DNA from 3 places in the Pseudoflavonifractor hominis genome. Region 3 is predicted to be linked to each of the others. Evidence: riboswitches for the same ligand, from Rfam matches in the RefSeq annotation. Region 3 holds a riboswitch; each other region holds the start of a gene.
The links. Region 3 has a riboswitch for thiamine pyrophosphate ahead of thiS (sulfur carrier protein ThiS). Riboswitches for the same ligand answer to the same signal wherever they lie in the genome.

Region 1 (7,942 bases), on a different contig from region 3:
CAGGTGGGTCAGGCCGCCCACCAAGTTCTCCCAGCGGCCGGGCGCGCGGCCCAGCCCCGGGTCTTTTCCGCTTCTCAGCCGCTCCAGTCCCAGCGGGTGGAGGAGCACCCGGGCCCGGGTGCCCTTGAGGAGCCCCTCCAGTCCCCCCGCGTGGTCGGCATGGGCGTGGGTGAGGAAGATCCATTGCAGCTCGCTCAGTCCGATCCGCCGGCTGAGCTGCCGCAGCAGCTCCTCCGCAGTTCGCTCACAGCCGGTATCCACCAGCAGATACCCCGCCAGGGTGGGGAAGAGGTAACAGCCGGCCCCGGCGGGGCCCAATGACAAGGGACGCATGGCATTCCTTCCTTTCTGCGGTCCTTACCGCTCCAGCGCCACCAGAAGCACCGCCAGATCGGCGGGGCTCACGCCGGAGATGCGGCTGGCCTGGCCCAGATTCAGGGGCCGGATCCGCTGGAGCTTCTGTCGTGCTTCCAGCCGCAGCCCTTCCATATGTTCATAGTCCAGATCCGGGGGGAGGGGGCGGCCCTCCAGCTTGCGCATCTCCTCCACCTGCCGGAGCTGTTTGTCGATGTATCCCTGGTATTTGACCGCGATCTCCACCGCCTCAGCCGTGGCTTCGGGCAGAGACGGGCGCTCCGGGTCAAAGGGAGCGAGATCCCCGTACCCGATCCGGGGCCGCCGGAGCAGGTCGGCCAGCCGCGCTCCATTGGGGGCGGGAGGCTCCCCATGCCCGGCCAGCATGGCGTCCAGGGCGGGAGATGGGGCAGCTCCGGTTTGCTCCAGGCGTTTGCGCTCCTTCTCCACGGCGGCGTATTTCTCCAGCACCCGGCGGTAGCGCTCCTCACTCACCAGTCCCACCGCGTGTCCCACGGGACACAGGCGCTGGTCCGCGTTGTCCTGGCGGTGGAGGAGGCGGTACTCCGTGCGGGAGGTCATCATGCGGTAGGGCTCCTGGGTGCCCTTGGTCACCAGGTCGTCGATCAGGACCCCGATGTACCCCTGGTCCCGGCCGATCACCATGGGGGGACGGCCCAGCAGCTTCAGCGCGGCGTTCACCCCCGCCACAAAGCCCTGCACCGCCGCCTCCTCATAGCCGGAGGAACCGTTGAACTGTCCCGCTCCATAGAGTCCCTGCACCACCTTGCTCTCCAGGGTGGGGAGGAGCTGGGTGGGGTCCACACAGTCGTATTCGATGGCGTAGGCCGTCCGGGTCATCTCGGCGTGCTCCAGCCCCGGGATGGTGCGCAGCATGGCCATCTGCACGTCCTCGGGCAGGGAGGAGGAGAGGCCCTGGATATAAAGCTCTTCGGTGTCCAGGCCCATGGGTTCGATGAAGAGCTGGTGGCGCTCCTTATCGGCAAAGCGGACCACCTTGTCCTCAATGGAGGGGCAGTAGCGGGGTCCCACTCCCTCGATCATCCCGGAGTAGAGGGGGGATCGGTCCAGATTGGCCCGGATGACCGCATGGGTCTCTTCGTTGGTATAGGTGAGCCAGCACACCGCCCGGTTTTCCGGCGGCTGCTCGGTCTCAAAGGAGAAGGGGACGGGAGTCCGGTCTCCCTCCTGGCGCTCCATCCGGGAGAAATCCACACTCCGTGCGTGGACCCGGGGGGGCGTGCCCGTCTTGAAGCGGCGCAGGCTCAGCCCCAGCTTCTCCAGGCTTCGGGTGAGGGGGAGGGCGGCGGCCAGCCCGTCAGGGCCGGAGTCCCGGGCCAGCTCCCCCACGATGGTACGCCCGCCCAAATGGGTACCTGTGGCGATGACCACCGCGCGCACGGTATAGATCCCGCCGGAGGCGGTGCGCACGGCCCGGACCGCTCCGTCCTCCGTGAGAACGTCGGTGACCTCAGCCTGCTTGAGCCAGAGGTTCTCCTGTCCCTCCAGGGTGCGCTTCATGACCTTCTGGTATTCCCGCCGGTCGGCCTGGGCCCGCAGGGACCAGACCGCCGGTCCCTTTCCCTTGTTGAGCACCCGGTATTGGATGCAGGCCGCGTCGGCCGCCCGGGCCATCTCGCCTCCCAGGGCGTCCAACTCCCGGACCAGGTGGCCCTTTCCCGTGCCGCCGATGGCGGGATTACAGGGCATATTGCCCACCGCGTCCAGATTGACGGTGAAGCACAGGGTGCGCAGGCCCAGACGGGCGGCGGCCAGAGCCGCCTCGATCCCGGCGTGGCCGGCGCCGATAACGGCGATATCATATTCTCCAGCGTGATAGTCCATACTCGCTCCTAACAGTCGGTTCTTTGCGCGGGCGGGAAGGGGGCCGTGCTATTTTCCATAGACGATCTCCACCGCCCGGGGAAGATTCTCAATTTCGGCCACCCGGGGCGCCCCGCCATACTCCCCGTCCAGGGTCCAGGGCAGCTCGCCGGCACAGGTCACCCGCAGGCGTGTGGTCTGGAAGGCCACCACCGCCCCGCCCGGCTCGGGCTTGGCCTGCATCAGCCCCATCACGATGCTCTGGAGCTGGGCGGCGTTTTGGGGCTGACGGATCAGGACCACCTCAAACTGCCCGTCGTCCAGTTCCACCCGCTCGGTGTTGGCCCCCTTGAAGCCCCCTACCGACACGGTGTTGCTCACCATGCCGAAGAGGAAGTCCCCCTCCTCGGTGCCCCCGTCGTGCTCCACCCGCAGGCGGTAGGACTGAAGGGAGGGCAGCCGTGCCGCTCCCTCCAGCACATAAGCCAGATGGCCGAATGCGTTTTTAAAGGGCTGGGGCGTATCGTAGGCCACATCGGTAAAGGCCCCGAAGGCCGCCACATAGATAAAGTACTCCCCATTGAAGCGGCCTATGTCCACCGGCCGGGGCACACCTGCCCCGGCGGTCTCCATCCGGCCCGCCAAGCTACGGGGCAGGTGGAGGTTCCGGGAAAAATCGTTGGTGGTCCCGGCGGGGATATAGCCCACCGGCGGGCGGTTGGTGAGGCCCATGAGCCCGGTGATGGTCTCGTGCAGGGTCCCGTCTCCCCCGCAGCACACCACCCGGTCAAAGCTGCCCCCCAGATCGGCGGCCACCGCTGCGGCGTCCGCCTTGCCCTGGGTGGGGTGGATGGTCACCAGCCAGCCCTGCCGGGTAAAGCAGTCCACAACATCGGAAATATGGCTCTTGCTCCGCCCCTTGCCCGCATGGGGATTATAGATAAACAGCAGACGTTTCACCGCAGACATCCTTCCTTTCCTGCGCCCTGACCACAGGGTGGGGCGCACCTTCTTACAGCAGACATTATTATAATGTGTACTGAACAAAGCTGTTTTACCTTGAAAGCCTTGGCTTTCAAGGTAAAATAGCTTTGTTCAAGTGCAAGGATTTTGGGCCGTTTGCGGCCAAAATCCTTGCACCACTCACACAGGTGCCGTGGCACGTGTGTGAGTATACTCATTGCAGCAATGTCTCAATGGATGTGAAAACGGCTGATCTCAGCCGCTTTCACATCCATTGAGCGGCAATGCCGCGCGAATAAACCGCATGGCGGTTTATTCAGTAGACATTATTATACAAGAATCCGCCAAAAAAACAACCTCAGGCCCGGGACTTGCTTTTTTCTCTCCACTTTAGTACAATGCTGTATCAGATACCATAGAGTTGGAAGTGATTTCACATGGACCGCAAATCCCTGGCCGCCGCCTTCCCGGTGACGGTCCCCGTCCTGATGGGGTATCTGGCCATCGGCATGGCCTTTGGCTTCATGCTCCAGGCCATCGGATACAATTTCATCTGGGCCTTTTTCATGAGTCTGACCATCTACGCCGGTTCCGGACAGTATCTGGGGGTGAGCCTGCTCTCCTCGGCCGCCGCTCTGAGCACCGTGGCCGTGATGACCCTGCTCATCAATTTCCGCCACCTGGTCTACGGGCTCTCCATGCTGGAAAAATTCCGGGGCATGGGCCTGCGCAAGTTCTACATGATCTTTTCCCTCACGGATGAGACCTATGCGCTGCTCAGCTCGGTGCAGCCCCCCGTGGGCGTGGACCCCAGGAATTTCTATTTTTCCATCGCCCTGCTGGATCAGTCCTACTGGATTTTAGGCTCGGTCATCGGCGCGGTGGCGGGGGCCCTTTTGCCCATCGACACCACCGGCATCGACTTTGCCATGACCGCCCTCTTTGTGGTCATCGCCGTGGACCAGTGGAGCGCCTACAAGCGCCATCTCCCCGCCCTGCTGGGGGCCGGGGTGACCCTGCTGAGTCTCTTCCTGGTGGGGGCGGAGAACATGCTTCTGCCCGCCCTGGGCGTGATCGTGCTGGTGCTGCTCCTGCTGCGCCAGCGTCTGGATGAGCGCGGCACCGCCGCCGGAGAGGAGGAAACCACATGCTGACCCCTATACAGGCCGTGGCCGCCATCGCCGTGATGGCGGTGGTCACCTTTTTGACCCGGGCCCTGCCCTTTCTCCTCTTTGACCGGGGAGACCATCCGCCCAAGCTAGTGCTCTATCTGGGCCGGGTGCTGCCCCCCGCCATCATCGCCATGCTCATCATCTACTGTCTCAAGGGCCCGCTTCTGGCCCTGCGGGACGGCTTTCCCCATCTGCTCCCCCTCCAGGCCGCGGGGGAGTGGCTCCCCGCCTTCCTGTCGGTACTGGTGGTGGCCCTCCTCCACCTGTGGAAGCGCAACACGCTCCTCTCCATCTTCGGGGGGACGGTGCTCTACATGGTACTGGTCCAGGCGGTCTTTCCCTGAGAGGCAAAGCTGCCCTCCGGCGCAGGATTGCGCGCCGGAGGGCAGTTTTTTCACGCTTTTCACGGCCGGGCCGGATAGCGCCCGTCCAGGATGCCAATGATCTCGGCCACGCAGCTCTCGTCGCAGGAGGAGACCAGGCGGGCTCCCCACTCCCGCACCACAGGGGCGCAGTTGGACGGGGCAAAGGGGATGGCCGAGCGCGCCAGCATGGGGATGTCGTTCTCATTGTCTCCCACGCAGTAAATGTGCTCCGCTCCGATCCCCAGGCGGCGGGCCAGTTCCTCCACCATGCCGCCCTTGTTGCTCCCCTTGGCGGTGAGCTCCAGCAGCACCTGGTTGGAGAAGATGGCCTCATAGTACTCTCCCCAGCGGGAGAGGATGTACTCCCGGGCCCGCTCCAGCACGCTGCGGCGGTCGTGCTCCAGCAGGACCTTGGAGAGGGGGCCGGGGATGTCCCGGATGGCCTTCTCCTCTCCGGGCGCGCCCACCCGCGCCAGATGGTTGCGGGTGATGATGTTGGGATTGTGGAGGTAGATGTCGTCCCCGTGGTAGGCCTCCAGCCCGATCTCGGGGACCACGAAGGTCAGCTCCATCAGGTCCCCCAGGACCCGCTCGGGCAGGAAGGTCTCACAGACCATCTCTCCCCGGTCGAAATCGTACAGGGCCGAGCCGTTGGACAGGATGACCGGCGCATTGATGGGGGCCAGGGAAGCGCAGGGGGCAAAGGCAGGCCGGGCCCGGCCCGTGGCCACCGTAAAACGTCCGCCCTCCGCCGTAAAGTAGGCGATGGCCTCCACATTCTCCCGGGACACGGTCAGATCCGTCCCGTAGAGGGTGTCGTCAAAATCACTTACCAGCAGTACGCCGTCAAACTTGCCCAAGGGATCACCCTACCTTCCTTCTTATTCGATGTCCGCGCCGGTCAGATACCGCCCCATGGGCCGGTAGAGCAGCGCCCCGATGACCAGCGCCAACACCATGTTGGGCAGCATATACACCCCGTTGTAGAGCAGGGAGTAGAGCCAGGGGCTGGTCATGGTCATGCTCAGAAACTCCTCCGGCATGTACTCGGCCCAGATGGTGGCACCCACCACATAGTGCACCAGGAACCGCCCGGCGCAGCCCAGCACGGTCCCGGCAAAGATGCCCCAGCGGCGGCCCCGGAACACACCGGCCAGGCCCAGCGCCGTGAAGGCCAGCAGATAGTCCCCCAGGATGGACTGCCACCCCAGAGCAAAGCCGCCGTCAAACATAAATTGCAGGATGCCCAGCACAAGGCCGCCCAGCAGCCCGTCCTTCCAGCCCCAGCGCACCGCAAAGAGCAGCACCGGGAACATGGCCGGGGTCAGGGCGCCGCCGTTGGGCAGCTCCAGAAACTTCACATAGCTGAGGATCTGGGCGGCCGCCACCAAAAGGGCCCCCTCACACAGCATGCGCACCCGGGTCCGGCTGGCCCGGGGTCTGGCTTCCATGGTCAGGTTCATATCGTTTTCCTCCTAAAAAGATGTACCGCAGCGCAGCCCCTGGGCGCAGTGCGGTACGAGTGAAACGACATGGTCCTTCCCCGTATGAATCCAACTTCCTACGCCGGCATGATCCGGATCAGGTCAAGGGTCCCCGCGCGGCGCTACGCGCGGATCTCAGCCGGACTTGCGCCCGACACCCCTGGGATTTGGAGTTGTTCTGTGGTTATACCCTATTCTATACCGGCCCCGTTTCCCTTGTCAAGGCGCGGCACTCATCCGGCGCAGCTTGGCCAGCACGGCCTGGAACCAGTCGGGCAGAGGGCACTCCACCGTGATGCGCTCCCCGGTGCGGGGGTGGACGAAGGAGAGCCGCCGGGCGTGGAGACACTGGCCCGCCAGGCCGGGGTAGGGACGCTTGCTCCCGTACACCACGTCCCCCAGCAGGGGGTGGCCGATGGACGCCATGTGTACCCGGATCTGGTGGGTGCGCCCGGTCTCCAGACGGCACTGGATGTAGGCGTATCCGCTCAGCCGCTCCAGCACGGTCCAGTGGGTGACGGCCTCCCGCCCCTCCGGGTCCACCGCCATGCGCTTGCGGTCGGTGCGGTGCCGGGCAATGGGGGCGTTCACGGTGCCCCGGTCCTCCCGGAGGTTGCCCACGCAGATGGCCTCATACTCCCGGTAGAGGGAGTGGTCCTGGAGCTGTTCGGCCAGTCCCAGATGGGCAAAGTCGTTCTTGGCGGCGATGAGCAGGCCGGAGGTGTCCCGGTCGATCCGGTGCACGATGCCGGGCCGCAGCTCCCCGTTGATGCCCGAGAGGCTGTCGCCGCAGTGGTGGAGGAGGGCATTGACCAGCGTGCCGTCCGGGTGGCCGGCGGCCGGGTGGACTACCATGCCAACGGGCTTGTTGACCACGATGACGTCGTCGTCCTCATACACCACGTCCAGCGGAATGTCCTGGGGCAGGATGTCCACCGGCTCTGGCTCCGGGAGGGAGAGGATCAGCGTATCCCCTTCGGTGAGCTTCTCGTTCTTTTTCACGGAGGCGCCGTTTTTCCGCACCGCCCCCTCCTCCAGCAGCCGCTGGGCAGCGGAGCGGGTGAGGCCCTCCACCGTCCGGGCCAGGAAGCTGTCGGCCCGCTCGCCGGTCCGGTCAGCCCGCAGTTCCAGCGTCGTCATGGCCGCTCTCCTTTCCCTCCAGCTTCTCATAGAGGAAGAGATAGTAGGCGCAGAAGCCGATGCCCCCCAGCACCACGCAGATGTCGGCCACGTTAAAGACCGCGAAATTCATAAAGGTGGTCTCAAACATATCGGTGACAAAGTTGAAAAGGGCCCGGTCGATGAGGTTGCCCACCGCCCCGGCCAGCACCACCGCCACGCATACCCGGCCCAGCCGGGTCCGGGTGACCCAGCCCTTGACCAGCACCAGGACCAGCAGGACCGACACGACCAGCGAGAGCAGGGTGAGCATCCAGGTGTGCTCGGAGAACATGGAAAAGGCCGCCCCGGTGTTCTGCACATAGGTCAGATCCATCACATGGGGCAGGAAGGGGATGGACTCCCCCAGCGGGATGTTGGCCCGCACCAGGTATTTGACCACCTGGTCGATGGCCACCAGGGCCGCAACAAGCACTGCATACAGCATGAAAAGGCTCCTTTGGAAGTTAGAATCGTTTTATTTTATCACGGTTCCGGCGGTGTGGCAACTGGAGTACGCCTGCCCGGCGGGGGGAGCGCGCCTGTTCGGCGGGAACCGCCTCCCCGGCGAGGGCACCGCTTTCTTTTCCGTAAGAAAGCG
Region 2 (7,942 bases), on a different contig from region 3:
CGGCCTTTGCCTTCGGGGTGCAGCCCGACGCGGGCCCCAATCTGATCTTTGTCACCCTACCCAATGTCTTTAACGCCATGCCCGGCGGCCGGCTGTGGGGCGCCATGTTCTTTGTGTTCCTCTTCTTTGCGGCCCTCTCCACCGTGACGGCGGTCTTTGAGAACATTCTGGCCTGCTGGATGGACAAGTGGGCCATTTCCCGGCGCAAGGCGGTGCTGGCCAACCTGGTGCTCATCTTCCTGCTGAGCCTGCCCTGCCTGCTGGGAAACAACCTGTGGAGCGGCGTGAAGGTGCTGGGCATGGGAATCATGGACCTGGAGGATTTCCTGGTCAGCAACAACCTGCTGCCTCTGGGCTCGGTGGTCTATCTGCTCTTCTGCTGTGTCTCCGACAAATACGGCTGGGGCTATGAGAACTTCCTGAAGGAGGCCAACCAGGGTGAGGGCGCCCGCTTCCCCGGAAAGCTGCGCGTTTACTTTACCTTTGTCCTTCCCGTGATCGTGCTCATCATCTTCTTCATGGGCTACTGGGATAAGTTTGCCCCCAAGGGCTGATTGCCTGTATCCCCGGAAATAGGGATTGACAGAAGGTTTCGTTAGTCCTACAATAAAACACGCAAGGGAGCTCCCGCGAGGGGGCTGAGAGGAGGGGCGAGTCCCTCGACCTTACCTGATGTGGGTAATGCCAACGTAGGGACGCGGCACAGACTTCGTGCGGTTCTCCTTCGTACGGAGGAGCATAGAGAAACGCTTGAGGCGGGATGTCCCAGTTGGGACATCCCGCCTTTTTTGGTCTGCCCCACAGAAATCCAAACGAAAAAAGGAGAGGCAAGCAGATGAGACGAGTTTTGACTATCGCGGGCAGTGATTCCAGCGGCGGCGCCGGGATCCAGGCCGACCTGAAGACCATGACCTGCCTGGGGGTGTATGGCATGAGCGCAATCACCGCCCTGACGGCCCAGAATACCACCGGCGTGCGGGAGGTATTGGAGGCGACCCCGGCTTTTGTGGGCGCACAGCTGGACTGCGTGTTTGAGGATATCCGGCCCGATGCGGTAAAGATCGGCATGGTCTCCAACGCTGACATCATCCGCGTCATTGCCGCCAAGCTGCGGGAATACCGGGCGGAGCGTATTGTGGTGGACCCGGTGATGGTGGCCACCAGCGGCAGCGCTCTCATGCAGGACACCGCCCTCACCGCGCTGATGGAGGAGCTCTTCCCCCTGGCGGCGGTGATCACGCCCAATCTCCCCGAGACCCAGCGGCTGTGCGGCTTTGCGGTGGAGAGCGAAGCAGACATGCTCCGCGCCGCCCGCACCATTGGAGAGCGGATCCCCGGGGGCGTACTGGTCAAGGGCGGCCATCGGAGCGATACGGCGGATGACCTCCTCTGGTGGAAGGGCGAGGCCATCTGGTTCCGCTCCCCCCGGGTAGACAATCCCAACAACCACGGCTCGGGCTGCACCCTCTCCTCCGCCATCGCCTCCTTCCTGGCCCTGGGGGAGGAGCTGCCCGAGGCAGTGCGGAAGGGCAAGGCCTATATTACCGCGGCCATGGAGGCCCAGCTGGATCTGGGCCAGGGCAGCGGCCCGCTCAAGCACAACTACGCCATTGCAGAAGGAGGAAGCGTACGATGAACGCAAGCATTGCCATTCAGGTCCTGCCCAAGGTGATGGAGCAGGAGGAGACCCGGCGGATCGTGGACGAGGTCATCGCCTATCTGGCCTCCACGGGGCTGCACTATGTGGTGGGGCCCTTCGAGACCACGCTGGAGGGCGATCTGGAGGAGCTTCTGGACATCGTCAAACAGTGCTGCCGTATCTGCGTGGAGGCCGGCGCCCCCGGCGTGATGAGCTATGTGAAGATCAGCTATAAGCCCGACGGCGTGTGGACCATCGACGACAAGACGGGCAAATATCAGAATCGTTGAGGAGGCTGCCGAAATGAAAGTGACTGCGGATACTCATACCATGACCCGTGCCAACAGCCTTTCCGTGCGCCGGATGGTACTGGCTGCCATGCTGGCGGGCCTGGGCTTTGTACTCTCCACCTTTGTCTACTTCCCCTCCATGGCGCCCTTCCAGCACTTCTGCAACATCCTGGGCGCGGTGTTCCTGGGGCCCTGGTACGGCTTTGCGGCGGCCCTCCTCACGGGACTGCTGCGGATGCTTACCGGGCGGACCATCCAGGCGGTGGTGGGCGCCGTGTTCGGCGCGTTCCTCTCGGGGCTGCTCTATCAGAAGACCCAGAAACTGTGGATGGGCTATGTGGGTGAGGTCATCGGCACCGGCTTTATCAGCGCCATGGTGGCCTATCCCCTGATGAAGCAGTTCTACGGATTGGACGCCCAGTCCCCCTTCTTCTACATCCCGGCTTACCTGCCCTCCTCCGCTGTGGGCGGCCTGATGGGCTGCGCCGTTATCCTGCTCCTTAAGCGTTCCGGTGCACTGGATCGGATGCTGGAGCAGCTCAAGCGCTGAGGTGAAGCATGGAGAGAACGGAACTTGCCTCCTGCCTGGGGGCGGTGCGGGAGCGTACCCCCTTGGTCCAGTGCATTACCAATTTTGTGACCGTCAACGACTGCGCCAATATCCTGCTGGCCGCCGGCGGCTCTCCCACCATGGCCCATGACATCCGTGAGGTGGAGGAGGCCGTGGCGGGGGTCCAGGCCCTGGTCCTGAACCTGGGCGCCATCGGGGATGTGGAGGCCATGCTCCTGGCCGGAAAGCGGGCCAACCAGCTGGGCATCCCGGTGGTACTGGACCCGGTGGCGGCGGGGGTCACCTCCCTGCGGCGGGAGGCCTGCCGCCGCCTCCTCGCCGAGCTGCGCTTCACCGTGATCCGGGGCAATGCCTCCGAGATCCGCGCCCTGGCCCTGGGCGCAGAGGGCGGGAGCGGCGTGGATGTGTCGGCCGGCGACGCGGTCACCGAGGAGAATCTCTCCCGGGGCGTGGAGCTGTGCCGCCGTCTGGCGGAGTCTACGGGGGCGGTGACCGCCCTCTCGGGCCAGGTGGACATCCTGTCCGACGGAACACAGACCGTTCTGATCCGGGGCGGCGTGCCCACCATGAGCCGGGTGACGGGGAGCGGGTGTATGCTCACCGCCCTGCTGGGGGCCTTCTGCGGGGCCAACCCGGAGCGCCCGCTGGCGGCAGCGGCTGCCGCCGTGGCTGCCATGGATCTGGCGGGAGAGCGGGCCGAGGCCCGCCGCCTCCAAAACGGCACCGGAAACGCCACCTTCCGCACCGATCTGATCGACGCGGTGTTTAATCTGACCGAGGACGAACTGAGAGAAGGAGTACGCTATGAAATTTACCAGGGATGAGATCCGCAGCGCCATGCTGCTCTATGCCGTGACCGACCGGAGCTGGCTGGGGGAGCGCACCCTCCCCGAGGTGACCGAGGAGGTGCTGCGCAGCGGCGCCACTTTCCTTCAGGTCCGGGAGAAGGGGATGGACCACGACGCCTTTCTAGCTGAGGCCGAGATCCTCAAAGAGCAGGCCGGGCGCTATCACGTGCCCTTTGTGGTCAACGACTCCATTGAAGTGGCCCTGGAGTGCGATGCCGACGGCGTCCATGTGGGCCAGAGCGACATCGTAGGCAAGGATGTGCGCGCCATGATCGGCCCGGATAAGATCCTGGGTATCTCGGCCAACACGGTGGAGACCGCCGTGGCCGCCCAGCAGGCGGGGGCCGACTACATCGGCGTGGGCGCGGTCTTCGGCACCACCACCAAGAAGGACGCCAAGAGCCTGACAGTGGAGGCGCTGCGGGCCATCTGCGACGCGGTGGACATCCCCGTGGTGGCCATCGGCGGCATCAGCGCGGACAACCTCCTCCAGCTCCAGGGGAGCGGGGTGGATGGCGTGGCCGTGGTCTCCGCTATCTTTGCCCAGCCCGATCCTGGCGCGGCCACCGCCCATCTGCGCACCCTGGCCGAGGAGCTGGTGGCGACCCATGGATAAGGGCTTTTGCATTTTCGACATGGACGGCACCCTGGTGGACTCCATGGGATACTGGCGGCGATTGGGCCGGGATTATCTGGAACAGCGGGGCGTATCTCCCACGGCGGAGCAGCTGGCCCCCATCGGCCCCATGACCATGCTGGAGTCGGCCGCCTATTTTATGGAGACCTTCCACATCCCGGGCCCACCTGCGGCCATTGTGGAGGAGATGCACGCCGTCATGGAAGACCACTACCGCCGGGACATCCCACTCAAGGGGGGCGTGAAGGCATATCTGGAGGGACTCCGGGACCGGGGGGTCCGCCTCTGTGTGGCCACCGCCACGGCTGAGCCCCTCTCCCACGCCTGCCTGGAACGGCTGGAGGTGGACGGATACTTTGACTTCCTCCTCAGCTGCGAGACCCTGGGGGTGGGAAAGTCCCGACCGGACATCTATCTGGAGGCCGCCCGCCGTCTGGGGGCGGCGCCGGGCGAGATCGCCGTCTTTGAGGATGCGCTCTACGCCGTACGCACCGCCCGGGAGGCGGGATTTTACGTGGTGGGCGTGGCCGAGGAGGCCTACGCCGGGGACTGGCCCCAGGTGTGCGCCCTCGCCCATGAGACCATCACCGATTGGAGGAACTGCGTTCTATGACTGTGACCCAGCGTCTTTATGAGGCCGCCCGACCCATTTGGGAGGCCTGCCATGCCCATCCCTTTGTCACCGGGATTGGGGACGGCACCCTGGAGGTGGAAAAATTCCGGTACTTCCTGCTCCAGGACTATCTGTACCTCTTTGATTACGCCCGCGTCTTTGCCTGGGGCGTGGTAAAGGCCCGCAGCCCCGAGCTGATGCGCTTCTTCTCGGCCAATGTGGATGCCATCCTGGGGGGCGAGATGAAGATCCACCGGGCCTACATGGCCCGCCTGGGCATCACGGAGGAGCAGGTCTTCGCGGTGCGTCCCGCCCTGCCCAACCTCTCCTACACCAATTACATGCTCTCGGCTGCCGCCGCGGGCGGTCCGGCAGAGATCGTGGCCGCCATTCTGGCCTGCTCCTGGAGCTATGCGGAGATCGGAACACGTCTGGCCGCACGGCCCGGCGCGCTGGAGCACCCCTTCTACGGTGAGTGGGTCCAGGGTTATTCCTCGGAGGAGTATCAGGAGACCAACCGCGCCCTGGTGGAGCGGATGGACGCCCTGGCAGCAGGGTGCAGTGAGGAGGAGTACCGCCGGCTGGAGGAGATCTTTGTGGCGTGCAGCCGGTATGAGCTGGGCTTCTGGGAGATGGCATGGAAACTGGAAGCATGAGCGCGCTGGCCTTTGAGGAGGTCTCCTACCAGTACCCCAGCGAGGATTTTGACATCATCGACCGCCTCTCCTTTCAGGTGGAGCCCGGTTCTTTCCACTGCATCATTGGGGCCAGCGGCTGCGGAAAGAGCACCATTTTCCGCATGACCAACGGTCTGCTTGCCCCCAAGGGCGGGACCATCCGGGTAGACGGCACGCCCATTGCCGGACGCAAGGGCTACTGCGGCTATATGCCCCAGAAGGACCTGCTCTTCCCCTGGCGGAGCGTGGGGGAGAATGTGGCCCTTCCCCTGGAGATCCAGGGCGGGTACAGCCGGAAGGAGCGGCGGGAGCGGGCGGAGGAGGCACTGGCCGATGTGGGCCTGCCCGGCTGCGGGGATAAGATGCCCCAGGAGCTCTCCGGGGGGATGCGCCAGCGGGCCGCCTTTGCCCGCACCATGCTCACGGGCAGCGACCTCCTCCTTCTGGACGAGCCCTTCTCGGCCCTGGACTTCCTGACCCGCATCTCCATGCAGGAGTGGCTCCTGGACCAGTGGCGGCGGCACCACAAGACCATCCTCTTTATTACCCACGATGTGGAGGAGGCCCTCTTTCTCTCCCAGAGTGTGCTGGTGGTGGAGTCCACCCCCATCCGTGCCCTGACTGAGATTCCGGTGCCCGCCTCCGATCCCCGGGACCGGTCCTGCCTGAAGGACCCGGCCATGGTGGAGCTGAAAGAGCAGCTCATTGCGCTGCTGAGAAAGCAGGTGGCGGTATGAAACGTGCGTGCAGGACCAATCTTCCGGCCCTGATCTTTCTCTTTGCCCTGCTGTTGCTGTGGCAGGCGGGGGCCATGGGACTGGATGCGGCCTATATCCTCCCCTCTCCCGTTCAGATCCTCCAGACGCTGTGGGAGCTGCGGGGCCCCCTCTTTACGGTCCATCTGCCCGCCACCATGGGAGTGACCGCCATCGGCCTTGCCATCTCCCTGGTGCTGGGCCTGGCTCTGGCGGTGGCCATGGACGCCAGCGCCCTGGTGCGCCGGATGCTCTATCCCCTGGTGGTGATCTCCCAGACTATCCCCACCACCGCCATTGCCCCCCTCTTCGTGCTGTGGTTTGGGTATGGGATCTGGAGCAAGGTGCTGGTGACGGTGCTCATCACCTTTTTCCCCATCACCATCACGGTGTATGACGGCCTGCGCTCGGCCCAGACCGAGATGGCCGAGCTTCTCCTCACCTACGGGGCCACCCGGCGGGATATCTTTCTGCGCATCAAGGTGCCCTGTGCCCTGCCCTACTTCTTCTCCGCAGTGAAGATGGCTGTGCCCATGAGCGTCATCGGCGCGGCCATCGGTGAGTGGCTGGGAGCCAAGAGCGGGCTGGGCTATTTCTCCCGGCGGATGATGACCCAGCTCAACGGCGCGGGAGTCTTTGCCCCCATCGTGCTGCTCTCCCTGGCCGCCATGCTGGCGGTGGGGGTGGTGGCTCTGCTGGAAAAGAAGATCGTCCGCTGGCGGGGCGAATCCTGAGACACAGAAAGGAAATGGAACCATGAGACGACGCAAACTGGCCCTGGGCCTGAGCGCCCTGCTGCTGTGGAGCGGCACGGGCTGCGGGGCCCAGGGAGAGACTCCCGCCCCCTCTGCCGGCGGGGAAGAACTGGAGACCGTGGATGTAGTGCTGGACTGGTACCCCAACGCAGTCCACGCCTTCCTCTATGAGGCGGAGGAAAAGGGATATTTTGCCCAGGAGGGCCTGCAGGTGAACATCCTCTTCCCCTCCAACACCAGCGACCCTCTCACCATGACGGCGGCAGGCAAGGCCGACATCGGTTTTTACTATCAGGAAGACACCATCATCGCCAAGGCCAACGAGGACGTGCCTGTGAAGGTGCTGGGCGCGGTGGTGCAGGAGCCGGTGGCCGTGGTCTGCTCCCTGGCGGAGCAGGGGATCCACAGCGCCTCCGATCTGGTGGGTAAGACCATCGGCTACTCGGGCACCCGCTTCGGCGAGGTGGCGGTGGAGCAGATGCTCCAGAGCGTGGGGGCGTCCCTGGATGACGTGGAGATGATCGACGTGGGCTTCGATCTGATGAGCGCCATGACCACCGGCAATGTGGACGCCACCTATGGGTGCTTCCTCAACCACGAGATCCCCGCCCTGGAGGAGCAGGGCTTCCCCATGGATGTGATGAAGGTCACCGACTACGGGGTGCCCAACTATTACTCCCTGATGCTGGTCACCGGAGAGAAACAGCTGGAGGAGAAGCGGGACACCTACACCCGCTTCCTGCGGGCCTGTGAGAAGGGCTTTGCCGACATGCAGGCCGACCCGGAGGAGGCTCTCCAGCTGCTGCTGGCCAATCAGGACGAGGAGAACTTCCCCCTCACCGAGTCGGTGGAGCGCAAGAGCTTTGATGTGCTCCTGCCCCTGATGGACCGGGAGGGCGGCGCCTTCCTCTCCCAGGACGAGGCGGTCTGGCAGGAGAACATCGACTGGCTCCAGTCGGTGGGCATGATCCAGGAGGGCTTTGACCCGGCGGAGGTCATGGTGGACCTCCTGGGCGAATAGGAGCGGCCATGGACGAGCAGGAAAAGCAAACTCTCCTCCGTCTGGCCCTGACCGGGGCGGAGGAGGTTCTTCCACGGCAGCTTACTCTCCTGGGTGAACTGTGTGCTCAGGACAGCGGCACCGGACTGGAAACGGG
Region 3 (7,942 bases):
CGACCCTTGTGAGAAAGTCTTCCCGGCACAGTTTTCGGTTGGTGACACACAGAATATCAGACATATACATAATCATTCAGCACTGGCTGTAAACCTTCACCCGACATATCCTTGTACATGGTTTCAAAGCTGCGGTCATCGTCAATCTCAAACTGCTCATCACCCTTAACGGCATCATCTTCTTTGCCGGTGTACTTGCTTTCGTGGTCTCCAATGCCGGTAGAAACGCCAGCGGAAATCTTGGTTGCAGCAATTTTTACAATACCGTTTCTGAACTCTGCACTCTCACGCGAAGAGACGGTAATTCCCACAAATGGAAGGAAGATACGGTAAGCACAAAGGATTTGACACAACTGCTTTTCGCCTACATCAAGAGGATTGATCTTGTCGTTGTTGATGATCGGGCGCAGTCTCGGGCAGGACAGGGACATTTCTGCATGGGGATATTTGCGTTGCAGATAGTACACATGAAGTGCACTTGCCAGAGCATCCTTTCTGAAATCGGACAAGCCAAGAAGTGCAGAGAACGCGACACCACGCATACCACCACGGAGTGCTCGCTCCTGGGCATCAAAACGATACGGCCATACACGCTTGTGCCCAAACAAATGGAGTGTTTCGTATTTGTCGGCATCGTAGGTCTCTTGGAACACGGTTACATAATCAGCACCGCACTCGTGGAGATACTTGTATTCATCGGTGTTCACGGGGTAGATCTCCAGACCAACCATGCGGAAATACTTTCGAGCCAGCTTGACAGCTTCCCCAATATACTGCACATCGCTTTGTGCACGGCTCTCGCCAGTAAGGATTAGGATTTCTTCCATACCGGAGTCAGCAATCACTTTCATTTCATGCTCGATCTGCTCCATAGTCAGTTTCATGCGGTTGATATGGTTGTAACAGTTGAAGCCGCAGTAAACGCAGTAGTTTTCGCAGTAATTGGCAATGTACAGAGGGGTAAATAAGTAAACAGTATTGCCAAAGTGCTTGCTTGTCTCCATGCGGGCTTTCTGTGCCATTTCTTCCAGAAAAGGTTCCGCGGCAGGAGATAAGAGTGCCTTGAAGTCCTCGACAGAGCAAGTCTCATGGTCGAGGGCAGCACGAACATCACGAGCAGTATAGACGGAATAATCAAAGGAGTTCATCTGGTACATAACCTGCTGGCAAACATCAGATTCGATGATCTCCATACCCGGCAAATATTCCATGTGATTTTTACGACTGGACGGGTCTGTTTCCAGTTTGTGTTTTTTCTCCAGAGCAGCCGGTGACAGATACTCAGAATCTACAAAAAATTGATTTTCCATAGTCGTTCTCCTTCTCCTTAATCACGCAGGAAGCCGGTCAGAGGATCGGAAGCAGAAGCACCTCGGGTCAGCACACGGCCCAGACCGGACAGATATGCCTTTCTGCCTGCTTCGATAGCCTGACGGAAAGCAGATGCCATCAGCGGCAGATCTCCGGCAGTTGCAAGGGCGGTGTTCGCCATAATAGCAGCCGCACCCATTTCCATGGCTTCACAAGCCTGCGAAGGTCTACCAATGCCAGCGTCCACGATAATAGGCAGATCAATCTCATCAATGAGAATCTGAATGAATTCTCTGGTTGCCAAACCCTTGTTAGAGCCGATGGGCGAAGCCAGAGGCATAATGGTAGCCGCGCCTGCATTCGCCATATCACGGGCAGCGTTCAGATCAGGATACATATAAGGCATGACAACAAAGCCTTCGTTTGCAAGAATCTCAGTAGCCTTAATGGTTTCCTGGTTGTCGGGCAGCAAATACTTGGTATCACGCATGATCTCTACCTTCACAAAATTACCGCAGCCAAGTTCTCTCGCAAGACGGGCAATACGGACAGCTTCCTCTGCGTTTCTTGCACCGGAGGTGTTGGGCAGCAGGGTGATGCCTTCTGGGATGTAGTCCAAAATGTTTTCATGCTCCTTGGTGTTTGCACGGCGAACAGCAAGCGTGATGATTTCTGCACCGGCATCTTTGATTGCAGCTTCAATGAGCTTCATGGAATACTTACCGGAACCCAAAATAAAACGTGAATTAAATTCGTGACCGCCAATGACGAGCTTATCGTTGTTAACCATAATAACTCCTTCTTTCTTATACTTCATATTTGCCTGCGAGGATACGCAGGACGGTATGAGCCTGATGTGCGGCGCAAAGCATAACACGAGGGGCCACCAGTCCAATGGTATTTGCCACATCGCTGACTTCATCACCGCATAGGTAAAATCGTTTCGTAACTTTTCTTGTTTTAATGGTATTGGGCGTATCTATACCAGCCATGCCGGAAGCTGCAACCAAATAGCACTGGGGTAATTGCTCTAAAACGCCGTTTACAATCATTGCCTTGCACTCTGCATCGTCAAATGCTTCACATACAATATCCGCGTCTTTTAGCAGACGCGCGAAATTTTCCTCTGTGATCTTTGCTGTTACAGCTTGGAGTTCCGTATAGGGGGCAATCTCTAACAGATTTTCCACAAGAGCATCTGCCTTGTAGGATCCGATTTGATTTGCCTTGTATTGCTGTCGGTGCAGATTGGTTATGTCTACACGGTCAAAATCAATCAGCAGCAGTTTACCGATTCCAACTCTTGCCAAAGCGACGGCGATATTTGATCCAAGACCGCCAAGGCCGCAAATTGCAACAGTTGCGGAAGAAAACTGTTTATAAAGTGTGGCTCCGTGGCGGGCAATCAAAGCGTCCGTCCATTCTTTTTTAGACGGTATCAATCAACCACCTCCCACAAAGCTGACGATCTCCAAACGATCGCCATCTTTAAGAATGGTATCATCGTACTGAGACTTAAATACGATGTCGCCATTTTGTTCAACTGCGATTCGTTTGGGATCATAGGCGGTTGTTGCCAGATACTCCGACACTGTCTTTCCTGCAACATCAAGTTCCGTGCCATTTACCTTTACCACGATTGCACCTCCAAAATAAAATACGGGAAACCTCCGATTTGGACGTTTCCCGCAACACTCACAAAAATCCCTACGTTGGCATTATCCAAATCAGGTTTATGGGTCGAAGGTTGCACCTTCCTCTCAGCCTGTCATACAAGCTCCCCGCTTTTTTTAATTGTAAAATAAAAACAGGAGACAACCCTTTCGGATGCCTCCTGTAAAAAATCCTTGTGTATGACTTCCTACGGCGGCATTATCCGCATCAGGTTATAGGGTCGAAGTTCGGTTACTTCCTCTCAGCCTGCAAACACAAGCTCCCCTGTATTTATTCGATTAGATATTGTACACCTTGTTTTATGAAAATACAATAGGCTATCTAAAAAAGCACAAAAAACACAAAGAGTAAGGAAGCAAAAGAGAACACATAATCTATGTGCATTTGACTCTTGCTTTTGTTTAAATCTGAGCGCATATATAGGCCGCCATATTTTCCCTTATAGGACTGGATAGGGGAGTAGGGAAGGGGGCAAATTGGCATCATATCAGGTGTCAATTTTTTCTTTTTACACGGAAAGGGAAGACGTAAGGGAGGAAAACGCAAGCGCGGGCAATTCAAATATCTCATCCGTTTTGCATGTTGGGTCATTATATGAATTTGGACATGTGTACGTAGGTGGAGGACACAAAAATTTTAAAAGTACAATAATAATACTAAAATGGCACAAAACATATCTGAATTTTCGATAGAAAAGTGTGGTGGGAAGCAGGAAGGAAGAGGATGGCAGAATCAAAATGGAACTGGATAGAAAGTGTATAAAAATTAAATTTTTCTATATTTGTGCCAGTGATTTATTCGTTATTGCAATTTGAGTTTTCATTCTAAGTCTGCTATCTTAACTTATGGATTTCCTTGCAACTTTAGAAAGAAAGAGGAGTTTTTCATGGCACACATCTGGGGTAAAAGAATTGGTACCACTGGCCTTGCCACGGTGTTGACGCTCTCAATGGCCGCCTGTGGCGGACAGAGCGCCGGGAGCGATCCTTCTGCGGCACCCACACAGGGGGGCTCGGAGGGAGAGAGCACGAAGGTGTTGGAAGTTTGGCTGCCGGCCAAGGCAACCGATGGCAACGATGCGGAGATCTGGGATGAGGTTGTGGCTCCCTTTGAGGAGGAGCACAACGTGGACGTTACCTTCCAGTTTATCTCCTGGAAAGACTATGAGGCCAAGTACAGCTCCGGTATTTCCACAGGGACCGGGCCGGACGTGGGCTATATGTATGTTGAGATGTTCCCCACCTATATCGATGCCGGCGCGGTGGAGGATCTGAGCAACTACCTGACGGAAGAGGATTATGCCACCTATACGACTCTGACGGACAAATACAAGATCTTCGGCAAGTTCTATGGTATCGCCCAGAGCGGTCCCCAGGCGGTCAGCGGCCTGGTCTACAACAAGACCATTCTGGACTCCATCGGGGAAGAGGCCCCCAAGACCTGGGATGATGTGATCCGCATTGCCCAGAAGGCCACCCAGGACACCGATGGCGACGGAAAGATTGACCAGTACGGTGTGGCCCAGGGCTGGGGCCAGACCTTCTATCAGGACCTGAACTGGAACTGGTATAACTTCATTTGGCAGGCCGGCGGCGACATCTTTGACGACGAGGGCAAGTGCATCATCAACAGCGAGCAGGGAATTGCGGCCGCGCAGCTGCTCTATGATCTGAAGAATACCTACAATGCCCTCCCTGAGGACACCATGTCCCTCATCAACAACGAGGCCTTTGACAACTACTTTGTGCCCGGAAATGCGGCCCTGGCCTTCGTGGGCACTTCGGAGAGCACCTTCAACAAGCTGGCTGACGGGGACTTCGAGTACGGCTTTACCTATGACCTCCAGGGCCCCAACGGCGATATGGGCGCCCGTGCCAGTGTAGACCAGATCGTGCTCATGTCCGCCTGTGAGGACAAGGAGCTGGGCTGGGAGCTGGTCAAGTACATGACGGGCCCCGAGGGAGGCGCCAAGTACCGCGAGCTGACCGGAAGCGCGCCCTCCACCGTGGGCGAGGAGGATCACGGCTATGAGGTGACCAAGGAGGCCCTGGCGGCCAGCCTGGATACCTCCATCCGGCCCATCAAGGCCGCCCGCCGTGCCACCGAGGTCTATGACTTCCTGTGGAAGACCCTGCAGGAGATGATGAACGGAAACGTCAGCCCCGAGGACGCCATGAACGAGGTGGCGGAATTCGCCAACAGCCTGGATTACGCTGCTCCGGCCAACTGATCGGCTGGGATTTCTGACAAACAGATTAAAAAACAGGCAAAGCAAGGCGGACGCCTGCTTTGCCTGTTTTTTTGGAAAGGCGGTTTTCTCAATGTATCCTGAAATCTACATGGATATCCTGAACAAATGCAATGCCCGGTGCAAATATTGCCTGACCGGTCAGGCCAACCGGACTGGATACAGCAGCCGGTTTCCGGCCTACTACATGGATGTCCCTACCTTTGACCGTCTGGCCCGGCATATGCTGGACCATCAGATCATGACGCCGGATGCGCTGTTCCACATCTACAACTGGTATGAGCCCACTCTGAACCCCCATCTTGCGGGGATTCTCAATTACATGCGGGAGCATGGGCTGCGGGTGGACATGAGCACCAATGCCGGGCGCTGTATGGATTTCTCTGGACTGGGGGACTGTGGGCATATGGAGAGCATCCTTTTCTCTATGCCGGGCTTCAGCCAGAGTTCCTACGACCGCATTCACGGGTTTGATTTTGAGCAGGTAAAGCAGAACATCCGCACCACCATGAAAGAGCTCCGCCGGAGAGGCTTCAAGGGAGATGCGTATATCAATTTCCACCTCTATCAGTTCAACCTTGGGGAGATCTATGGCGCCAAAGCGTTTGCCGATTCGGTCGGACTGCGTCTCCACTCCATTTTCGCCTACTTCAACGGTTCGGGAGAATTTGAGCCCTACCTGCGCGGTACGCTGAGTGCCGAGGAGATGAAAGACGCCACCCGGGAGATTTTCTTCGGGCATCTCTATGAGCTGGAGAAGCATGCAGAGAAGTACCTGGAACAGTTTGTGGAGCCGGAATCCATCACCCTGAGTGAATTCTGTAATGTCATCCCGGGCCGTGGCTGTAACGATGAGTCGAAGGTGTGCAGCATCTTTGATCTCCACAGCTATGAGGAGGTCAAAGCGGTCTACGACAGTCTGGCCGCAAAGCGGGGCAACGATCCCATTTACCGGCAGATCCATCTCTGGGCCCACAGCTATAAACTCTCCATGAATCATCTCTTTGGAATTCCTGATTAAGGTGGTGCAGTTATGTCAAAGGAGTTGGCATATCCCCGTCGGAAGAAACAGGACTGGAGCTCCTACCTCTACATCCTGCCCATGCTTGCCATTGTGATCTTTTTCTGGATCATTCCCATCCTGATCTCGGTGGTGCTGAGCTTCACGCAGTATAACGCCCTTTCTACCCCTCACTTTAATGGAGTGGAAAACTATAAAGCGCTGTTTGAGGACCGCATTTTCCGTCAGTCCCTCATCAATACGCTGATTTTTGTTATTACGGTGGTACCGGGACAGACCATCCTGGCCTTTTTGACGGCATCCTGGATCGACCGGAAGGGGAAAAACCCCGCCACGCAGTTTGTGCGGTGGGCCATGTTTATTCCAAGCCTGGCCTCTGTGAGCATTGTGGGCATTGTCTGCCGTATCCTGCTCAACAATCCCAGTTCTCCGCTGAACACGCTCTTTTCTCTTTTCGGGCTCAATCCCTCCCTACTGCTGGGCAGTGAGAAGGCCGCCTTTCCCACTCTGATCGTGATCGAGATCCTGATTGGGTCGGGCTACTATATGGTCATCTATCTGGCGGCCCTGTTGGATATTCCCCACAGCTACTATGAGGCGGCCAAGATCGACGGGGCCAGCCAGTTTCAGATCTTCTGGAAGATTACCTTCCCGCTGATGCGGCCCATGACCCTGCTGGTCATCCTGCTGGGGAGCATCTCGGCCTTCCAGAGTTTTGATCTGGTGTACACCATGACGGGAGGTGGACCGGGACGCTCCACGACCATGACGGCAATGGTCTACCTCTATCTGTACAGCTTCAAATACTCCAAGATCGGCTTCGCCATGGCCATCGGCAATGTGCTGATCCTGGTGATCGCTGTGCTCACCATCGTGCAGCGCAGACTGGCTGGCCGGAAAGAAAATATACTGTATTAAGGGGGGAGAGACATGAAAAAAGGATATTCCAAGGTGCTGAGTGCACTGGGGTATGTGTTTTTTGTATCCCTTGCACTCTTGATGCTGCTCCCCTTTGCGTATATGCTGGTCTGCTCCCTTCAGGAGACCTATTCACCCTATCTGATCAGCTTCAATCCGGCGGATTACACGCTGGACAACTTCCGAAAGACCTTTGCCGTGAGTGGCTTTTCCCTCTGGGTGCGCAACAGCATCGTGATCTCCTTAGCCGGTGTACTGCTGACCCTGGCGGTGTGCAGTCTGGGCGCCTTTGCCTTTGCCAAAAAGCATTTCCGGGGAAGCCGGGGACTCATGAACTTCCTCATGATTTCGATGGCCATCCCGTTCACCGCCACGGTGGTTCCCCTCTGGCTGATGATGGGGAAGCTGAAAATGATCGACAACTTTTTCCCGCTGATCGCCCCCATTCCCTCCATGCTGGGACTGCTCCTGATCCGGCAGGCTATCCTGGCCCTGCCCAAGGAGCTCTTTGAGAGCGCCCGGGTGGATGGCTGCCGGGATTTCCGGATCTACTGGAACATTGTCCTGCCGGTCATCCGGCCCATCCTGATCACGGTGGCCATTCTCTATTTTGCCCGGAGCTGGAACAGCTTCCTCTGGCCTCTGATCATCTCCAATACCGACGCCACACGGACCCTCCCGGTGGGACTTGCCTCCATCCAGGGGACCCACACCATCAACTATGGCATCACCATGGCCGGGGCGCTGATGAATTTCCTGCCGCCCTTTTT

Region 1: linked by a shared signal. The riboswitch ahead of H8S34_RS04550 (energy-coupled thiamine transporter ThiT) and the one ahead of thiS (sulfur carrier protein ThiS) in region 3 are both predicted to bind thiamine pyrophosphate.
Region 2: linked by a shared signal. The riboswitch ahead of thiD (bifunctional hydroxymethylpyrimidine kinase/phosphomethylpyrimidine kinase) and the one ahead of thiS (sulfur carrier protein ThiS) in region 3 are both predicted to bind thiamine pyrophosphate.

The regions. Positions count from the first base shown of each region.
Region 1 is NZ_JACOPR010000002.1:368,674-376,615, forward strand. Features, by position in the region: gene H8S34_RS04520 (MBL fold metallo-hydrolase) at 1-333, opposite strand, end outside; gene mnmG (tRNA uridine-5-carboxymethylaminomethyl(34) synthesis enzyme MnmG) at 358-2,220, opposite strand; gene H8S34_RS04530 (YegS/Rv2252/BmrU family lipid kinase) at 2,269-3,159, opposite strand; gene H8S34_RS04535 (AzlC family ABC transporter permease) at 3,600-4,316, shown strand; gene H8S34_RS04540 (branched-chain amino acid transporter permease) at 4,310-4,678, shown strand; gene H8S34_RS04545 (HAD-IIB family hydrolase) at 4,738-5,559, opposite strand; gene H8S34_RS04550 (energy-coupled thiamine transporter ThiT) at 5,581-6,162, opposite strand; TPP riboswitch at 6,241-6,355, opposite strand; gene H8S34_RS04555 (RluA family pseudouridine synthase) at 6,403-7,323, opposite strand; gene lspA (signal peptidase II) at 7,298-7,789, opposite strand.
Region 2 is NZ_JACOPR010000002.1:274,119-282,060, reverse strand. Features, by position in the region: gene H8S34_RS04150 (sodium-dependent transporter) at 1-554, shown strand, start outside; TPP riboswitch at 608-714, shown strand; gene thiD (bifunctional hydroxymethylpyrimidine kinase/phosphomethylpyrimidine kinase) at 836-1,636, shown strand; gene H8S34_RS04140 (thiamine-binding protein) at 1,633-1,929, shown strand; gene thiW (energy coupling factor transporter S component ThiW) at 1,943-2,479, shown strand; gene thiM (hydroxyethylthiazole kinase) at 2,488-3,324, shown strand; gene thiE (thiamine phosphate synthase) at 3,305-3,964, shown strand; gene H8S34_RS04120 (HAD family hydrolase) at 3,957-4,598, shown strand; gene tenA (thiaminase II) at 4,595-5,254, shown strand; gene H8S34_RS04110 (ABC transporter ATP-binding protein) at 5,236-6,012, shown strand; gene H8S34_RS04105 (ABC transporter permease) at 6,009-6,764, shown strand; gene H8S34_RS04100 (ABC transporter substrate-binding protein) at 6,787-7,806, shown strand; gene H8S34_RS04095 (M20/M25/M40 family metallo-hydrolase) at 7,815-7,942, shown strand, end outside.
Region 3 is NZ_JACOPR010000005.1:979-8,920, forward strand. Features, by position in the region: gene H8S34_RS09005 (thiamine phosphate synthase) at 1-64, opposite strand, end outside; gene thiH (2-iminoacetate synthase ThiH) at 57-1,310, opposite strand; gene H8S34_RS09015 (thiazole synthase) at 1,328-2,101, opposite strand; gene thiF (thiamine biosynthesis protein ThiF) at 2,118-2,753, opposite strand; gene thiS (sulfur carrier protein ThiS) at 2,754-2,948, opposite strand; TPP riboswitch at 2,999-3,105, opposite strand; TPP riboswitch at 3,153-3,261, opposite strand; gene H8S34_RS09030 (ABC transporter substrate-binding protein) at 3,872-5,215, shown strand; gene H8S34_RS09035 (radical SAM protein) at 5,307-6,254, shown strand; gene H8S34_RS09040 (carbohydrate ABC transporter permease) at 6,267-7,172, shown strand; gene H8S34_RS09045 (carbohydrate ABC transporter permease) at 7,185-7,942, shown strand, end outside.